3 regions of the Mesorhizobium sp. B2-4-6 genome follow, and region 3 is predicted to be linked to each of the others. Evidence: predicted binding sites of a transcription regulator. Region 3 holds the regulator's gene; each other region holds the start of a gene.

Region 1 (5,799 bases), on a different contig from region 3:
CCTGCTGGGCGCAGGCATACATGTCCGTACCGCCGCCGGCATGCTGCTGCGCCACGTCGCCGAGCAGCTGGTTCTGGCCCGCCGGATCGCCGGTCGCGTCGAAAATGTCGCGCACTGTGCTGTCGAAAGGCAACACGAAGATGTGGTCGGACGGCGTCCATTGCACCAGCACTTCGCTCGACTTTTCCGGCGTGAACAGGAACTGCGCGGCCTGCTGCAACTGCGTTTCGCCCTCGTTCTCCATGGAACCCGAAAAGTCGAAGCAGAGCGCCGTCAATGACGGTTTGCGCAGCGCCTGCTGGTAGAGATCAAGCGCCTTGCGGATCACCGCGGGTTCCGGCATGCGGATCGACGTCACCAGCTTGCCCGGATCGAAATTCCAGTCGGGCTCGGCCGTCGCCTGGACCGCGGCGCCGCCGAGCGGCAGTCGCCGGCCGGTGCCGGCGATGCGCTTGCGCACCGTGTCCGACTGCAGATAGGCGAGCAGGTCGGTGAAGAACTTTTCGACATCGGCGCCGCGCCTGTGATCGATGAAGCCGAGCGGGGAATCGCCGACCGCGACGCCATCGGCCGGATAGACCGCGTAGAGCGGCTCGTCGCCCATCTGCTTCAGCCTGTCGTTGGTCTCTTTCAGCGTCGCCTCGTAATTCCACATCGCGTCATAGAGCGTGCCCTTGCGCGCGGAATCGACATAGAGATCGGCCAGCCAGCCTGAAGACCCGGAAGAGCGCTCGACGCCCTGCAACAGGGCGCCGACCGTGTCGTGCACGGACGGGTTGTCGAGGTCGCCGGGCTGGATCACCTCCTTGCCGCCGAGCGCGCTGGAGAGCATCGCCAGATAGGCGCTGGCGCCGGAGTTGGACTGCGTGGCCGAGGTCATCAGGAATTTGAGCTTGCCGTCCTTCACCGCGGCAAGGATGTCCTTCATGTAGACTTGCCTGCCGATCCAGCCGAGTTCGGCGGCTTTGGATTTGCGCACGCCCAGGATGACCGGCATCTGCGCGATCGAGGTGAGGTTGCGTACCTTGCGGCCGGTATCGAACAGGTCGACCCAGACGCTCGATGCCGGCCAGACCGCGTCCTGATCGAGCCCGCTGGCCTTCTGCAAGCCGAGGCCGATGTCGAGCGAGCCTTGGTAGGAGATGGTGCAGGTCGCGCCCTGCTTGGCGCAGAACTCCTGCACGATCGGCTCCAGCACCGTGTTCTCGGAACCGGAGACGATCGAGAATTTGACGTTGCTCGAATTGCAGGCCGCCAGCAGCAGCGCGGCCGCCAACGCCAGAACGGACGAAAGCTTCATTGGCATCGAGGCCCTCAGCCCTGGATGAGCGCTTTCTTGAGGTCGGCGGTCATCTGGTCCATCTGCTTTTCGGCGTCGGCTCGCTTCTGCCGGCCTTGCTCCTGCACCTTGAGCACGCCTTGCACCGTGTCGATCAGGTCGCGGTTAGCCTGCGCAAGCGTCTCGACATCGACGATGCCGCGCTGCGCTTGCTCCTCGATGGAGATGGCCTGGTCCTTCATCATCTTCGATGTCTGGCGGATCATCTCGTTGGTGGCGTCTGTCACTGTCTTTTGCAGGTCCAGCGCCGACTTCTGGTTGGTCAGCCCAAGCAGGATGACCATCTTCTGCTTCCAGGCCGGCACGGTCAGCGCCGAGGTGGCCTGCAGGTTTTCGATCAGCGTCTCGTCGCCCGACTGCACGATGCGGATTTGCGGCAATTGCTGGATGCCGAGCTGGCGCGCCTGCACCAGGTAGAAAATGCGCTTTTCCAGCCGGTCGAGCGCCTGCACGGCGTCCTGATAGGTCTGCGCTTCCAGCGCTCCGGCGGAATCGCTGGCCTTGGCGTCGGCCGCCGCCTTCAGCTTCGGTAGTTCGTCGGCGCGGTATTCGTCGACGAATTTCTTGCCAGCCTGCACATAGGCGTCGAGATTGAGGATGGAGTCCTTGGTCTGCTCATGCAGGTCGTCGAGCACGGCGATGTCGCGGCGCAGCGTATCCTTGTGGCGGTCGAGCTCCAGGCCGATACGGTCGATCTGCCCGGCGACGTCCTCGTACTTCTCCTTGAAGCGCTCGAGCCGTGCCTTGAACGAGGAGAACAAATTGCTCAAGAACCCTTCTTCCTTAAGCGAAGCCGGATCGAGGTTCTTGGCCTTCATGATGATGTCGGTGAGCAACGTGCCGGTGTCGCCGAGATCGCGGTTGCGGATCTGCGACAGGACCTTGTCGGCATAGTCGCTGACCGCTTGCTGGGCGCGGTCGCCGAAGACCGAAATCGCAGCGCGGTCGCGAATATCGATGCCGCCTTCGATCCTGGCGACCTCGCCCGGGCTGGCGGCAATGGCGGGCAACTTCGAAGTGTCGTCGAGCAGAGTGATGCTGTTCTCGTCGGCCATTGAGACCTCCCCCTGAGTGAACAGTATCACGATAGACAGTATGTGACAGACATATGACAGCAGAGCGTTATGCCGCTTTGAATTGTGGAATGCCTTACCCTGTCAACTCGTGCCGGCACGAGGTGCCGGTGCCCGCGTTGCCGCAGGCGAACGGGCCGCTGTGAGTAGCGGCAGGCAGAGCAGATAAAGGGCTGCGCCAGCGATCAAAACCAGACCGGGAAAGAAACTCCGTGTGTGGAAAATAGAGCGTTGCGATGACGAGTGGGCCGACTACCGAGACGAGGCCCGTTACCGGGCGGGGTGGCCACGAGGCGCTGTTCGAGAACGGGGCCTCAACCTGTTGATCACCGGCGCGGAAGCCCGCCTCGCCCGCGCGGTCAGGCGACTGGCGTAGGCGCCGCCAGCCATTGTCGCACGATCGCGGCGTCCGCATCGCCGAATTCATGGCCCGCGGCGACGATGCGCGCGTCGACCTCGGCGCCGCGCTCGCTGAACAGCGTCACCAATGTGGGCGCGAACGGTCCGTAGGTCTGGTCGGCGGCGCCGGCGACGATCAGCACCCGTGTGCCGCTAAGATCTGACGTTGGAGGATTGTCGAGCACCGGCATCGCCCTCAACAGCGCCGCCTGCTTGACCAGGCCGGGATGGAGCAGCATCAAGCTGGAGACGACATTGGCGCCGTTCGAATAGCCAAGGAAGGTCGCGCGTTGCAGGTGGAGCCCATGTTGCCGCGCGGCTTCCGTCGTGAACTGGGCATAGGCAGCCGTCTCGGCATGGATGCTGGCCTGCTCGAAACTGGTCGGCGTGATTCGCTCGAACCAGCGAAATCCGTCCTCCTGCCGAATGCGGCCGCGCGCCGCGACGATCACCGAACGCGGCGCGATCTGCATCGCCAGCGGCAGCATCGTCGTCTCGTCCACGCCTGACCCGTGCAGCACGAAGAGGCAGTCGCCGCTGGCGTTTGCCGGCTTCAGCAGACGGTAGGGAAATGTCAGATCCTCGCGCAGGATGCTGTTTTCGTCGCTATATTCGGACACGCTCATATCCACTTGATTCCATGAGAGATTCGTTGATTTGCCGGCTTCAAAACGGAATATTTTCGCGCTCCGCGAAAGTTGATTGAACCAGGCGCAATTCAGGCCGTTTTTCCGCCGATACACTCCCCATGGGAGGAAATCGAAGCGGTGCGCCCCGGGGGTCGCATTGCTGGCTATGAACAACCAGCTTTGAGGCCTTTTGTCGATGACCACCCCTGTTTCCAACGATCGCGAGAAGCGTATCAACGACCGCGACAAGCGTATCGTCGAGCGCGATACGCGCATTGACGTGCTGCGCGCGCTCGCGTTGCTCACCATTTTCGTCGACCATGTGCCTGGCACGGTCTTCGAGAACTGGACCTATAAGAATTTCGGCTTTTCCGACGCGGCGGAGGCCTTCGTGCTGATTTCCGGCATCTCGGTGGCGCTGGCTTATGGCACGAAGTTCAAGCCGGGCGGCCGATTGCTCGCGACCTTGAAGATGTGGCGGCGCGCCGGCGTGCTCTACATCTCCCACATCGTCATCACGATGGTGGTGATCGCGCTGTTTTGCGCCGCCGCGCTGTTCGCGCACCGGCCGGAAATGCTGACGATGATCAACATCGAACCCTTGATGAAGAACACGCCGCAGGTGCTGCTCGGCATCGTCACCCTCGGCCACCAACTCGGCTACAACAACATCCTGCCGGTCTATGGGGCGCTGCTTCTGGCGGCACCTGCTTTCGTGCTGTTCGTCAGCTATCGGCCCGTGCCGGCGCTGATCGCGTCCGGCCTGCTGTGGCTCGTCGCCGGCATCTGGCAGGTCGCGCCGCCGAACTATCCGGAGCCGGGCCTTTGGTTCCTCAACCCGCTGTCCTGGCAGTTCCTGTTCAACATCGGCCTTGCCGCCATGCTGCATGTGAAGCGCGGCGGGCGGATCCCGGTCAATCCGTGGCTGCTTGGAGCCGCCGGCATCTATGTGATCGGAGCGGCGATCTGGGTGCACAGCCCGCTCTGGGGGCAGATCACCTGGTTCGACCTGCCGGTGGTGATCGGCGGCTTCGACAAGACCTTCCTGTCGCTGCCGCGGCTGCTGCACATCCTGTCGGTCAGCTACCTGATCGTGGCGCTGCCGGCTATCTCGAACCTGTTCCGCGTCCGGCCCGACAATCCGCTGGCGATCCTGGGCAAGCGCTCGCTGCCGGTGTTCATCGCCGGCACGCTGCTTGCCATGGCGGCGCAGGTGCTGAAGCTGATCAATCCGGGCGGCCCGGCCTACGACACGCTGCTGATCGCTGCAGGCATCGCCGTGCAACTCGCGCTTGCACTCTACCTCGAATGGCTTGCGAGCCTCAGCCCCTCCCGCGCCAAGCCGATGCGCGAGGAGCCTGCGCGGGCGACGTTCGGCGTGCAGCCGCTGCCGGCGAGGGCGGGCGGCTACTGACCGCAGCGCAAGGAAAGTGCCGGGTGGTCTATCCGCGCGGAATTACCTGAACCCGCTCAGGCTTTCGGTGCCGGACCGGTCGAGCCTCTGACGACGAACTCGACGCCCATCGTCTCGCGCCGCACCGCGCCGTCATGGTCGAGGATCATGCGCGCGGCGCGGCGGCCGATCTCGATGATCGGCTGGGCGATCGTCGTCAGCGGCGGCGTGGCCAGCGCGCCGTCCGGCACGCCGTCAAAGCCGACAATGGAGACATCGCCGGGAACATTGAGGCCGCGTGCCCTCAGCCAGTCGATGGCGATCAGGGCCATGCGATCCGACATAGCCAGGATGGCGGTCGGCGGCTCCCCCTTGGCAAAGATCGCCTCGAGGCCGGTCCTGGTGCTTTTTTCTTCGTTCTCGGTCTCATAGACCGGAATTTTCGCCGTATCGATGCCGAAGCGGGAAAGCTCCTCGAAGTAACCGGCAAGGCGATCGCGCGTTCCGGTGTAGACTGCGCTGCGCACCGCTTCCGGCGTCGCGAAGCCGGTGCGGTTGTCGGCAAAGCCGAGCGACAGGACGGCGAAGCGGCGATGGCCAAGCTCGGCGAGATGGCGGGCGGCAAGCCTTGCGCCTGCGACATTGTCGACGCCGATGGCCGACACGGTCTCGTCCTGGAAGCCGAGCTCCAGCGCAACGAAGGGCAGCCTGCGCTCGCGCGTCAGGTCGACAAGGCGCGAGCCGCCTTCGATGCAGAACAGCACAAAACCGTCGACAAGCGCGCTCTGGATGTTCCAGGCGAGCTTTTCCTGGTTGGCTGCCGAGACCAGCGCGATGCCCGCGCCGGTGGCGTCGCAGGCTTCGGAAATGCCGGCCATCATGACGCGGGCGAAGGGATCGTCGAAAAAGTAGGAAAGGGGCTCGGTGGTGGCGACGCCGATGGCGTTGACCTTGCCGGCGCGCAGC
Region 2 (5,799 bases), on a different contig from region 3:
GGCGTTGAGCCGGTACTCGTCGGCGAAGAAGTCGACCGGCGGCTTGCCGGCGCGACCGGCCTCGTAGATGTGCAGGATATCGCCGCCGGCGGAAAATGCCCTGCCCTCGGCCTTGACGACGACGACATTGATGCCCGGGTCCTGTTCCCAAGCGTCGAGCGCCTTGCCGAGCGCCTTGACCATGTCGTGCGTGACGGCGTTGAGCGCCTTGGGCCGGGTCAAGGTGACCACACCCGCCTTGCCCGGCCGCTCGAAGCGGATCTCGTCGCCTCCGCCAAAATCCATAATGAGAGAATCCTCCCCCGCGCCTGCGGGAGGAGAAGTGCTAAGCGGCGACCGGGCCAACGTCAATTGTCGAGTGCCACGGAGAAGCCAGCGTCTTTCTCGGCAAGCAGGCTACCATACGAATGGGATAAGCGCGTTCGCGCAACGCACATAGTCGGGGAATTCATCTGGAAATTGCCGCGCCGGAAGCCAGTCCTTGCTCCTTCGTTTAGCCGGCAATCAGCCTTGGCCACCGCACGCACCCGGTGCTAGACAATGGGCATCTTGAACCGGACGGCAAGCCATGCCCGGATTTTCCCGCCTCGCGGCTGCAGCGATCGGCCTGATCGCCATCCTACGGATGTCTTGCCCTGCCGAGACCGCGACTGCGGACGAGCTTTATCAATCTCAGACCATCGTCACCGGCACTGCAGACGTAAACCGGCAGATCGGCTTCAAGGATTGCCTCGACAAGGTGCTGGTCAAGGTCTCGGGCGACCAGCGCCTGTCGCAGAAGCCGGAGATGCTGGCCCTGCGCGACAAAGCGGCCGACTTCGTGCAATCCTTCCGCTATCGCGACCGGCTCGAAGGCATCCCGATCCATGACGAGCAAGGCACGCATGACCGGCCGCATGATCTCACCTGCCTCTACAAGCCGGCCGTCGTCGACAAGCTCCTGGCGCAGCTCGGCAGCAGGCCCTGGCTCGGCGAGCGGCCGACTATCGCCGTCTTCATGACCGCTGAGCAGGGTTCGCGGCATTTCGTGCTGACGGCGGATGAGGACCACGGCAAGACGATGAGGGAATCCTTCGCCAACGCCACAAGTCCACTGCTGATGCGCATTGCCTTTCCAAATGCCAGGCAGTTCGGCGGCCTCGACGAAAAGGCGGTCGCGGCGGCCAATATGGCAAAGCTCGACAAACTCGCGAAGAAAGCGGGAGCGGCCCGGGCGCTCGCCGGCAGCATCGTGTGGAGCGACAAGGACCTCGGCTGGATCGCCGACTGGCGGCTGGCCGATCGCGGCAAGACGTATCGCTGGCAGGTCCGCGGCGTCAGCTTCGACGAGGCGTTCCGGGTTGCGATCAGAGGCACAGCGCAGATCCTGTCGGGGAACGGGCAGCCCTAGGGGGTTCCTCGCCCCACAAAGTGGGGGAGAGGAACGTGTGCCACGTCGCTGGCACAATCGTGTCGCATTGGTCAGCAGCGGAAGCGCGTGGTAAAAGCCGGCGCAAAAGAGAGTTTCGGCGATGAACAAATTCACCCCCGCAAAGCCTGCCGGCGCGCGCAGCGTCGACGAGATCACCGGCAGCCGGCGGCTGCGGCGCATGCGCAAGGCCGACTGGTCGCGCCGGCTGGTGCAGGAGAACCAGCTTTCGGTGAACGACCTGATCTGGCCGATCTTCGTCGTCGACGGCTTGAACACGCGCGAGCCGATCGCCGCGATGCCGGACGTCTATCGCCTGTCCATCGACCTCGCGGTGAAGGAAGCCGAGCGCGCCGCCAAGCTCGGCATCCCGGCCATCGCCACCTTCCCCAATGTCGAGCTTGCGCTGCGCGACCAGACGGGATCGCATATCCTCGACCCCGACAATGTCATCAATCGCGCCACGCGCGCCATCAAGGACGCGGTGCCGGAGATCGGCATCATCACCGATGCCGCGCTCGACCCGTTCACCAGCCACGGCCATGACGGCATCCTGCGCGACGGCATCATCGTCAACGACGAGACGGTCGAGCAGGTCGCCGCCGCGGCCGTCATCCAGGCGGCGGCGGGCGCCGACATCATCGCGCCGTCGGACATGATGGACGGCCGCATCGGCGCCATCCGCGACGCGCTCGACGCCAACGGTTTCCAGGACGTCGCGATCATGTCCTACGCGACGAAGTTCGCCTCGGCCTTCTACGGGCCCTATCGCGAGGCGGTCGGCACCGCTGGCCTGCTCAAGGGCGACAAGAAGACCTACTATATCGACCACGCCAATTCGGACGAGGCGGTGCGCGAGGCCGAGCAGGACCTCGCCGAAGGCGCCGACATGCTGATGGTGAAGCCCGGCCTGCCCTATCTCGACATCATCCGCCGGCTGAAGGACGAACTGCAGATGCCGACCTTCGCCTATCAGGTGTCGGGCGAATACTCGATGATCAAGGCAGCCGCCGCCAATGGCTGGATCGACGGCGAGAAGGCGATGCTGGAATCGCTGCTCTCGCTGAAGCGGGCGGGCTGCGACGGCGTGCTGACCTATTTTGCGCCTGTGGTGGCGCAGATGCTGAAGGGCTAGATATCGCAGGCCCCAACGAGAGGCCGCCAAGGCGCGGCGACGCGACGTGTCAGCGCCGCTATCTTCCGTCTTGCGAACGATCGCCATAGGGCTTGGTGTCAGTAGGCTTCCGTAGCCTGCTGCGCATCGCGGAAAACCAATTACATTTTGCAATCAGAAAAGCTATTCCCTTACTGCTTGCATTTTGCAACCGATCGGGAGAAAACCGTGTCCAAGCTCCGTGTTAATTGCTTTACGCTCTCGCTCGACGGCTACGGCGCAGGTCCCGACCAGAGCCTCGCCAGCCCGCTCGGCGTCGGCGGCGAAAATCTGCACAAATGGATGATCAAGACCCGCTCCTTCCACCAGATGATCGGCAAGGAAGGCGGGACGACGGATACCGATGACGAGTTTGCCGTGCGCGGTTTTGAGAACGTCGGCGCCTGGATCCTCGGCCGCAACATGTTCGCGCCGAGCCGCGGCGAATGGCCGGACGATAACTGGAAAGGCTGGTGGGGCGACAACCCGCCCTATCATGTTCCGACCTTTATTTTGACGCATCACAAGCGCGCGGCGATCGAGATGGAAGGCGGCACGATTTTCTATTTCATCACCGACGGCATCCACTCAGCGCTCGAACAGGCGAAGGCAACCGCCGGCGGCAAGGACGTGCGCGTCGGCGGCGGCGTCTCGACCGTTCGGCAGTATCTGCAAGAGAAGCTCATCGACGAGATGCATCTGGCGATTTCGCCTGTGCTGCTCGGCTCCGGCGAGCACCTCTTCGCCGACCTCGACATACTGAAGCTGGGATACCGCTGCACCGGCCAGGTGGCCACTGCCGATGCGACGCATGTGATGATCGGGCGGGCGTAAGTACAGCTCTTTCTCCCCTTCACCATACGGGGAGAAATGCCCGGCGGGGCAATGAGGGGCGGCGCGACCTTTGAGATTAGCGGCTAGCTCGCAACGGCAGCGAATTGGCGCTCAATCGCCGACCGGCGCTGCCGCTCATCCGCCCTTCGGGCGTTCGTCGTTCGAAAAGCCAAGCAATTGGCTTTTCGCCCGCTGCGCGGACCACTCCTCACCTCCCCGTGAAAAGGGGAGAAGGAAAAGACCTCAATACTTCTCAGGCACGTAGAGCTCGCGCGGCAGCACCTGGCGCTCGTAGGACGGGTTGAAGACGCGGTCGGGCAGCGAGATGTCCTCGTGCGGAACCTCCTCATACGGCATCTGCTGCAACAGATGGTCGATGCAGTTCAGCCGGGCGCGCTTCTTGTCGTTGCCCTCGACGATGAACCAGGGGGCTTCGGGAATGTTGGTGCGTGCGAAGGTCTCTTCCTTGGCCTTGGTATACTGCTCCCAGCGCACGCGCGACTGCAGGTCCATTGGCGACAGCTTCCACTGCTTCATCGGATCGTGGATGCGCATCAGGAAGCGCATCTGCTGTTCCTCATCGGTGATCGAGAACCAGTATTTGACGAGCGTGATGCCGGAACGGACCAGCATACGCTCGAATTCCGGCACGTCGTTGAAGAATTCCTCGACTTGGTCCCCATTGGCAAAGCCCATCACCCGCTCGACGCCGGAGCGGTTGTACCAGGAGCGGTCGAACAGCACGATCTCGCCGCCCGCGGGGAGATGCGGCACGTAGCGCTGGAAATACCATTGCGATTTCTCGCGCTCGGTCGGTGCCGGCAGCGCCACGACGCGGGCGATGCGCGGGTTGAGCCGCTGCGTGATGCGCTTGATGACGCCGCCCTTGCCGGCGGAATCGCGGCCTTCGAAGACCACCACCAGCTTCTTCTTGTGGTAGGCGACCCAGGACTGCAGCTTGATCAATTCCGACTGCAGCCTGAGCAGCTCGCGGAAATAGGTCATGCGCTCCATGGAGGGCGGATGCGACTTCTTGTAGATCTTGGCGATCTCGAGCGAGAGCGCCGGCTCGGAAAGCTCAAGCTCATAGTCCTCGTCAAGCGTGTCCTCGAGTTCGGCTTCGAGCCAGTCCTTCGCCCCGGAATTTGTTTTGAGTTCGTTCATCGCGCAGCTCCTGCCTGCCAGCCATCTTCGCCCCATATGCGTACCGGCCGTGACCGCGAACGCAACTCCATAAGCCGACTGAGATACAGAGGCGCAATGACGGTTTTATTGCAATCGACCGGAAGCAGGCATCGATATCGAAGATATGTGATCGATCCGTGTCGATAGCGGGACGACAAGCGGCGGGAATTGTCCTACAAATCCCCTCGCCTCTTCCGGCGCCCTCCACGGCGCTTCTTCAAACAAATTGCGAGGACCGACATGGAATACCGCACGCTGGGCCGATCGGGCTTGAAAATCTCGACATTGACGCTTGGCACCATGACCTTCGGCGGCGCCGGTCCGTTCGCCGCCGTGGGCAATTCGGACCTTTCGGAAGCCAAACGCATCATCGACACCTGCATCGATGCCGGCATCAACCTCATCGATACCGCCAACGTCTATTCCAACGGATTGTCGGAAGAGATCATCGGCGAGGCGCTTGGCGGCAAGCGCAAGAACGACGTGCTGATCGCCTCGAAGGCGCGCATGCGCATCGGCACCGGCCCTAATGACGAAGGCCTGTCGCGCCACCATCTGATCCGCGAATGCGAGAAGAGCCTGAAGCGGCTCAGGACCGACGTCATCGACATCTACTTCGTCCACCAGTGGGACGGGCTCACGCCGCTGGAGGAGACGATCGCGGCGCTCGACACCTTGGTCAACCAGGGCAAGATCCGCTATATCGGCTGCTCCAATTATTCGGGCTGGCAGGTGATGAAGGCTCTTGCCGTCAGCGACAGCCGCCATCAGGCCCGTTTCGTCACCCAGCAGATCCACTACACGCTGGAAGCGCGCGAGGCCGAATATGAATTGCTGCCGATCTCGGTCGACCAGGGCCTGGGCGTGCTGGTCTGGAGCCCGCTGGCGGGCGGCCTGCTCTCCGGCAAATACCATCGCGACAGCCCGACCGCGCGCCAGGTCGGCGGCTGGACGGAGCCGCCGATCCGCGACGAGGACCGCCTGTGGCGCATCGTCGACGTGCTCAACGAGATCGGCAAAGCGCGCGGCGTCTCAGGGGCGCAGGTCGCGCTTGCCTGGCTGCTTGGCCGCCCGGCCGTGAGTTCGCTGGTGATCGGCGCCCGCAACGAGGCCCAACTCAAGGACAACCTCGCCGCGGCCAGCCTTTCGCTCACCGAGGAGGAGCGGCAGCGCCTCGACGTCGTCAGCCGGCCGCCGGTGCTTTATCCTTACTGGCACC
Region 3 (5,799 bases):
CGAAGCGCTCAAGTTCTTCGCCTGGTCCTATGCCAAGGGCGACGAACTGGCCGCGGGCCTGGACTACGTTCCGATGCCCGACGCGGTCGTGAAGAGCGTCGAGGAAATGTGGGGCAAGGACGTCGTCGACAAGGACGGCAAGCCGCTCTACTCCGGCATGTAATTCCTGTGGAATAAGGAGGGCGTCTCCGGCGCCCTCCTGTCTCTTTCGAAATGCGAGGGGCTAAATGACAGCCGTTTCCGACGCCGCGACATCGTCCGCCCTGCGGACCAGAGAAGCGACAGTGCGCCGCTTCGCCTTCACCGACATGGCATTCCGGACGGCCACGCGCCTTTCCGCCATCCTCGTGCTGGTTCTGCTCGGCGGGGTGGCGATCTCGCTGGTCAGCGGCTCGTGGGAGGCGCTGTCGAAGTTCGGCTTCTCCTTCCTGACCACCGAATCCTGGAACCCGGTCACCGAGAATTTCGGCGCCCTGGCGCCCATCTACGGCACCATCGTCACCTCGGCCATCGCCATTCTAATCGCTGTGCCGATCGGCATCGGCATCGCCGTCTTCTTGACCGAGCTCTGCCCGCGTCCGCTCAGGCGCCCGATCGCCATCGCGGTCGAGCTGCTCGCAGGCATCCCCTCGATCATCTACGGCATCTGGGGCCTGTTCGTGTTCGCGCCGTTCCTGCAGACGACGATCCAGCCCTTCGTCATCGGGCTCTTCAAAGATATCCCCGGCCTCAACAATCTGTTTGCCGGCCCGCCCTACGGTATCGGCCTGCTGACCTCGTCGCTGATCCTCGCCATCATGGTGCTGCCCTTCATCACCTCGATCACCAAGGACGTGTTCGACACGGTGCCGGCGGTGCTGAAGGAATCGGCATACGGCATCGGCTGCACGACCTGGGAAGTGACCCGGCGCGTGACCATCCCCTATACCCGCGTCGGCATCATGGGCGGCGTCATGCTTGGCCTCGGCCGCGCGCTCGGCGAGACGATGGCCGTTACCTTCGTCATCGGCAACGCGCACCGCATCAGCGCCTCGCTGTTTGCGCCGGGCACGACGATCTCGGCGACCATCGCCAACGAATTCACCGAAGCCGACGGCGATCTCTATACATCCTCGCTGGTATCGCTCGGCCTGATCCTGTTCATCATCACCTTCATCATCCTCGCGCTCGCACGTTACATGCTGATGCGCATCGACGCCCGCACGGGAGCCTGACCGATGTCGACGTCGCTTGCACTTCATAGCAGCCGCAAGAGAAAGAACAGCGTGATGATGATGCTGTGCGTCGTCGCCGCAGGCATCGGCCTTGCCTGGCTGGCGCTGATCCTCGGCGCACTGCTCTACAAGGGCCTATCCGGCCTCTCGCTGGCGGTGTTCACCGAAATGACGCCGCCGCCAGGCGATGCCGGCGGCCTGCTCAACGCCATCTACGGCAGCATCGTGATGACCGTCATCGGCGTCATCGTCGGCACGCCGATCGGTGTCCTGGCCGGAACCTACATGGCCGAATACGGCCGCTTCTCGCGCCTGACCACGATCGTGCGCTTCATCAACGACATCCTCTTGTCGGCGCCGTCGATCATCATCGGCCTGTTCGTCTATGAGCTGATGGTGCGGCCGATGGGGCACTTCTCGGCCATCGCCGGTGCCGTCGCGCTGTCGATCCTGGTGATCCCGGTGGTGGTGCGCACCACCGAGGACATGCTGAACCTCGTGCCCAACGCGCTGCGCGAAGCAGGCGCCGCCATCGGCGCGCCGCGCTGGGTGGTGATCCGCTCGGTCGCCTATCGCGCCGCTCTGTCCGGCATCGTTACCGGCATATTGCTGGCGATCGCCCGCATCTCCGGCGAGACGGCGCCGCTGCTCTTCACCGCGCTCAACAACCAGTTCTGGTCGAGCAATCTCAACGCGCCGATGGCCAGCTTGCCGGTGACCATCTTCCAGTTCGCCCTCAGCCCCTATGAGGAATGGCAGCAACTGGCGTGGACCGGCGCACTCATAATCACCCTGACGGTTCTCGGGCTGAGCATCTTCGCGCGCAGCCTCACCGGACGCAGAGAGGACAGATGAAACCGATGTTGTCCACCGATTTGAACGTAGCCGACACGACCGTCGAGAAGTCGAAGATCGAGGTCAAGAACCTCAATTTCTACTATGGCCAGTCGAAGGCGCTGAAGGACATCAACCTGTCCCTGCCCGAGCGCAGCGTGACAGCCTTCATCGGCCCGTCGGGCTGCGGGAAGTCGACGCTGCTGCGCGTGCTCAACCGCATCTACGAGCTCTATCCGAAGCAGACCGCCGAGGGCCAGGTGCTGCTCGACGGCAAGAACATCCTCGACCGCTCGCAGGACCTCAACCTGCTGCGCACCAAGATCGGCATGGTGTTCCAGAAGCCGACGCCATTCCCGATGTCTATCTACGAGAACATCGCCTTCGGCGTCAGGCTCTATGAGAAGATCAGCAAGGCCGAGATGGATAGCCGCGTCGAGTCGGCGCTGAAGCGCGCCGCGCTGTGGACCGAGGTCAAGGACAAGCTCAACGCCAGCGGCCTCAGCCTCTCGGGCGGCCAGCAGCAGCGCCTGTGCATCGCCCGTACCGTGGCGGTGAAGCCCGAGGTCATCCTGCTCGACGAGCCGGCCTCGGCGCTCGATCCGCTGTCGACCGCCAAGATCGAGGAACTGATCGACGAGTTGCAGGCCGACTACACGATCGTCATCGTCACCCACAACATGCAGCAGGCGGCGCGCGTGTCGCGGCAGACGGCGTTCATGTATCTGGGCGAGCTGGTGGAGTTCGACCGGACCGAGAAGATCTTCACCTCGCCCCGCGAGAAGCGCACGCAGGACTACATTACCGGCCGCTTCGGCTGAGTTCATACGAGGACATCATCATGGCCGAACATACCGTCGCCTCCTTCGACGAGGATCTGAGGCAGATCAGCCGGCTCATCAACGACATGGGCGATCTCGCCAGCTCGATGGTCGGCGGCGCGACCAAGGCGCTGCTCGAGACCGACAATGCGCTGGCGCAGCGCGTCGTCTCCGACGACGCCATCATGGACGCTCGTCAGCGCGAGCTCGACGACCGCGCCATCACGCTGATCGCCAAGCGGCAGCCGATGGCGGACGACCTGCGCAACGTGGTCGGCTCGATCCGTATGGCGGGCGACCTCGAACGCATCGGCGATCTCGCCAAGAACATCGCCAAGCGCGTCGGCTCGGTCGGCGTCAGCGCCGCGCCGCGCGACCTCACGCATTCGATCGATTCCATGGCGCAGATGGTGCTGATCCAGGTCCAGGCCGTGATCCAGGAATATATGGTGGGCGATGCCACGGCGCTGGCCAAGCTTCGCAACGACGACGAGCGCATCGACGTCAAATACACCTCCGTCTTCCGTGAGCTGTTGACCTACATGATGGAAGACCCGCGCAACATCACCGCTTGCACGCATCTTCTGTTCTGCGCCAAGAATCTCGAGCGCATCGGCGACCATGTGACCAACATCGCCGAGAACGCCTATTATGTGCTGACCGGCACGCAATTGCCCGCCAATCGTCCGAAGCAGGACGAGACCGCAATGTCGGCGCCGGCGGCCTGACGAAAAGGTTACCCCAATGATCGCGCCACGCATCATGGTGGTGGAGGACGAGGAGCCGCTGGGGGTGCTGCTCCGCTACAATCTCGAATCCGAGGGTTACCAGGTCGAAGTGGTGACCCGCGGCGACGAGGCCGAAATCCGCCTTCAGGAAAACGTTCCCGACATGCTCGTGCTCGACTGGATGGTGCCGGCGGTTTCCGGCATCGAGCTTTGCCGGCGTCTCAGGATGCGGCCCGAGACCGAGCGGCTGCCGATCATCATGCTGACGGCCCGCGGCGAGGAAAGCGACCGCGTGCGCGGCCTCTCGACCGGCGCCGACGACTATCTGGTCAAGCCGTTCTCGACGCCGGAGTTCATGGCGCGCGTCAAGGCGCTGCTGCGCCGCGCCAAGCCGGAGGTGCTGTCCAGCGTGCTCAAGGTCGGCGACATCGTGCTCGACCGCGAATCGCACCGCGTCTACCGCAAGAAGAGCGAGATCAGGCTCGGCCCGACCGAGTTCCGCCTGCTCGAATTCATGATGCGCCATCCCGGCCGCGTGTTCTCGCGCAGCCAGCTGCTCGACAATGTCTGGGGCGAGACGATCTATATCGACGAGCGCACCGTGGACGTCCATGTCGGGCGCCTGCGCAAGGCGGTCAACAACGGCCGCATGCCGGACGTCATCCGCACCATCCGCGGGGCGGGGTACGCGATCAGGGAGGATTAGAGCGGTTCACCGTTCGGTGGGAACCGCCCTCTGCCCCGCCGCCGCTTCACATGAAATCGGGCTTGTCACCATCCGTGCCCGGCTTGTCGACGCCGAGATTTTCGCCGACATGCCGATCCGGCGCTCGGACAATCCGAGCAACCAGATCGGCCACGCTGACGCGCGATACCGACGTGCCCTTGAATGGCTCGTTGCGCGCGGTCGTTTCATAGTCGATGACCGCCTCGTCCATCAGCCATGCGGGCCGCAGGATCGTGTATTCCAGACCGGAGGCCTCGATGGCGTCTCCGGCGCGCCGGAAGGGTTTCAGGTCCTCGCCGATCATGGCGGCGTTCCATTCGCCGAACTTGCCGGACACTTCGTCATAGATGCCGAGCGCCAGAATGAAGATCAGTCGCCTGATGCCGGCCTTCTTCATGGCGGCAATCACGGCCCGAGCCTGCCTGTCGAGGTCCGCGCCGGTCAGATTGGCGTAGACGATATCCTGTCCCTGCATCGCTTCGTCGAGCCTTGCGGCGTCCAGAACGTCGCCTTGGACAACGTTCTGATTTGGCCCGGCAAGGCCGGCAAGGCGCGCCGTGTTGCGGGCAAACAGGGTCAGATGAAGGTCACCGTCGCCCGCCAGCATGTCGATGACGTGGCGGGCAATCTGGCCACCCGCGCCGAGAATGAGAACCTTGATCATATGACCTCGCTTGTTCCGGGTCGAAGGGGACGAACCCTGGTCGATCCCGCATCCCTTGGACGATTACCTTCCGCCGATGGGTTGCAGCGTCTTGCCGAAGAAAGGCGCCAGCACCGACACTGCTTCATCGACATATCTCTCGCCGTCATAGAGATCCATGTGGTTGGCCCCTTCAACGACATGGTAGCTCTTGTCCTTGCTGGCGGCGCGGCTATAGAGGTCGTCGCTCATCCATTTGCTGCCGGCCTTGCTCCCGGCCACGATCTGCAGCGGCTGGGTGAGGTAGGCCTCGGCCTTGGAATAGGCGTCGTAGGGAATGATCTGCGACAGGCTGCGAGCCGTCGCATAACCGGGTGCGGTCGGGTATTCGGCCCGGGGCGTGTGATAATATTCCCAGGCCTGGCGCAGTTCTTCGTTCGGAGCGTCGTCTTCCTTCAGTGGCGCCAACGGAATCCTGCCGACCTCCGAACCGTTGGCGTCGGAAGTCCGTGCCGCCGCGCCGGCCGCGATCACGGCGCGGGCGTCTGCATCCTTGATATTGTTGTCCCAACCGTTGCGGAACATCTGGCCGATATTGACGGCGCTCACGGTTCCGACGGCCTTGATGCGCGGGTCGTCAATTGCCGCATTGGCCGTATAGCCGGCGCCGGCGCAGATGCCCATCGCACCGATACGGTCATTGTCGACATAGGGGAGCGTGGTCAGGTAATCGAGCACGGCGCTCACGTCTTCGGTGCGGACAGAGGGGTTTTCGAGCTGGCGCGGCTGCCCGCCGCTCTCGCCCTGGTAGGAGGCATCGTAGGCGATGGTG

Evidence for each region. Region 3 encodes PhoB, which activates phosphate uptake and scavenging genes when phosphate is short. Its sites were predicted from a motif close to TGTCATNNANCTGTCAT; they were not measured.
Region 1: FJ957_RS25085 (toxic anion resistance protein) is a predicted target of PhoB. The motif match lies at 2,437-2,453, and genes of this name have one in related genera.
Region 2: ppk2 (polyphosphate kinase 2) is a predicted target of PhoB. The motif match lies at 4,656-4,672, and genes of this name have one in related genera.

The regions. Positions count from the first base shown of each region.
Region 1 is NZ_VFVI01000012.1:80,424-86,222, forward strand. Features, by position in the region: gene FJ957_RS25080 (substrate-binding domain-containing protein) at 1-1,306, opposite strand, end outside; gene FJ957_RS25085 (toxic anion resistance protein) at 1,315-2,394, opposite strand; gene FJ957_RS25090 (alpha/beta hydrolase) at 2,772-3,644, opposite strand; gene opgC (OpgC domain-containing protein) at 3,637-4,854, shown strand; gene FJ957_RS25100 (LacI family DNA-binding transcriptional regulator) at 4,911-5,799, opposite strand, start outside.
Region 2 is NZ_VFVI01000012.1:90,555-96,353, reverse strand. Features, by position in the region: gene FJ957_RS25150 (enoyl-CoA hydratase/isomerase family protein) at 1-285, opposite strand, end outside; gene FJ957_RS25145 (DUF2066 domain-containing protein) at 569-1,390, shown strand; gene hemB (porphobilinogen synthase) at 1,512-2,543, shown strand; gene FJ957_RS25135 (dihydrofolate reductase family protein) at 2,751-3,395, shown strand; gene ppk2 (polyphosphate kinase 2) at 3,639-4,559, opposite strand; gene FJ957_RS25125 (aldo/keto reductase) at 4,821-5,799, shown strand, end outside.
Region 3 is NZ_VFVI01000010.1:10,217-16,015, forward strand. Features, by position in the region: gene pstS (phosphate ABC transporter substrate-binding protein PstS) at 1-163, shown strand, start outside; gene pstC (phosphate ABC transporter permease subunit PstC) at 228-1,214, shown strand; gene pstA (phosphate ABC transporter permease PstA) at 1,218-2,069, shown strand; gene pstB (phosphate ABC transporter ATP-binding protein PstB) at 2,066-2,869, shown strand; gene phoU (phosphate signaling complex protein PhoU) at 2,890-3,597, shown strand; gene phoB (phosphate regulon transcriptional regulator PhoB) at 3,614-4,303, shown strand; gene FJ957_RS22575 (SDR family oxidoreductase) at 4,350-4,988, opposite strand; gene FJ957_RS22580 (alpha/beta hydrolase) at 5,052-5,799, opposite strand, start outside.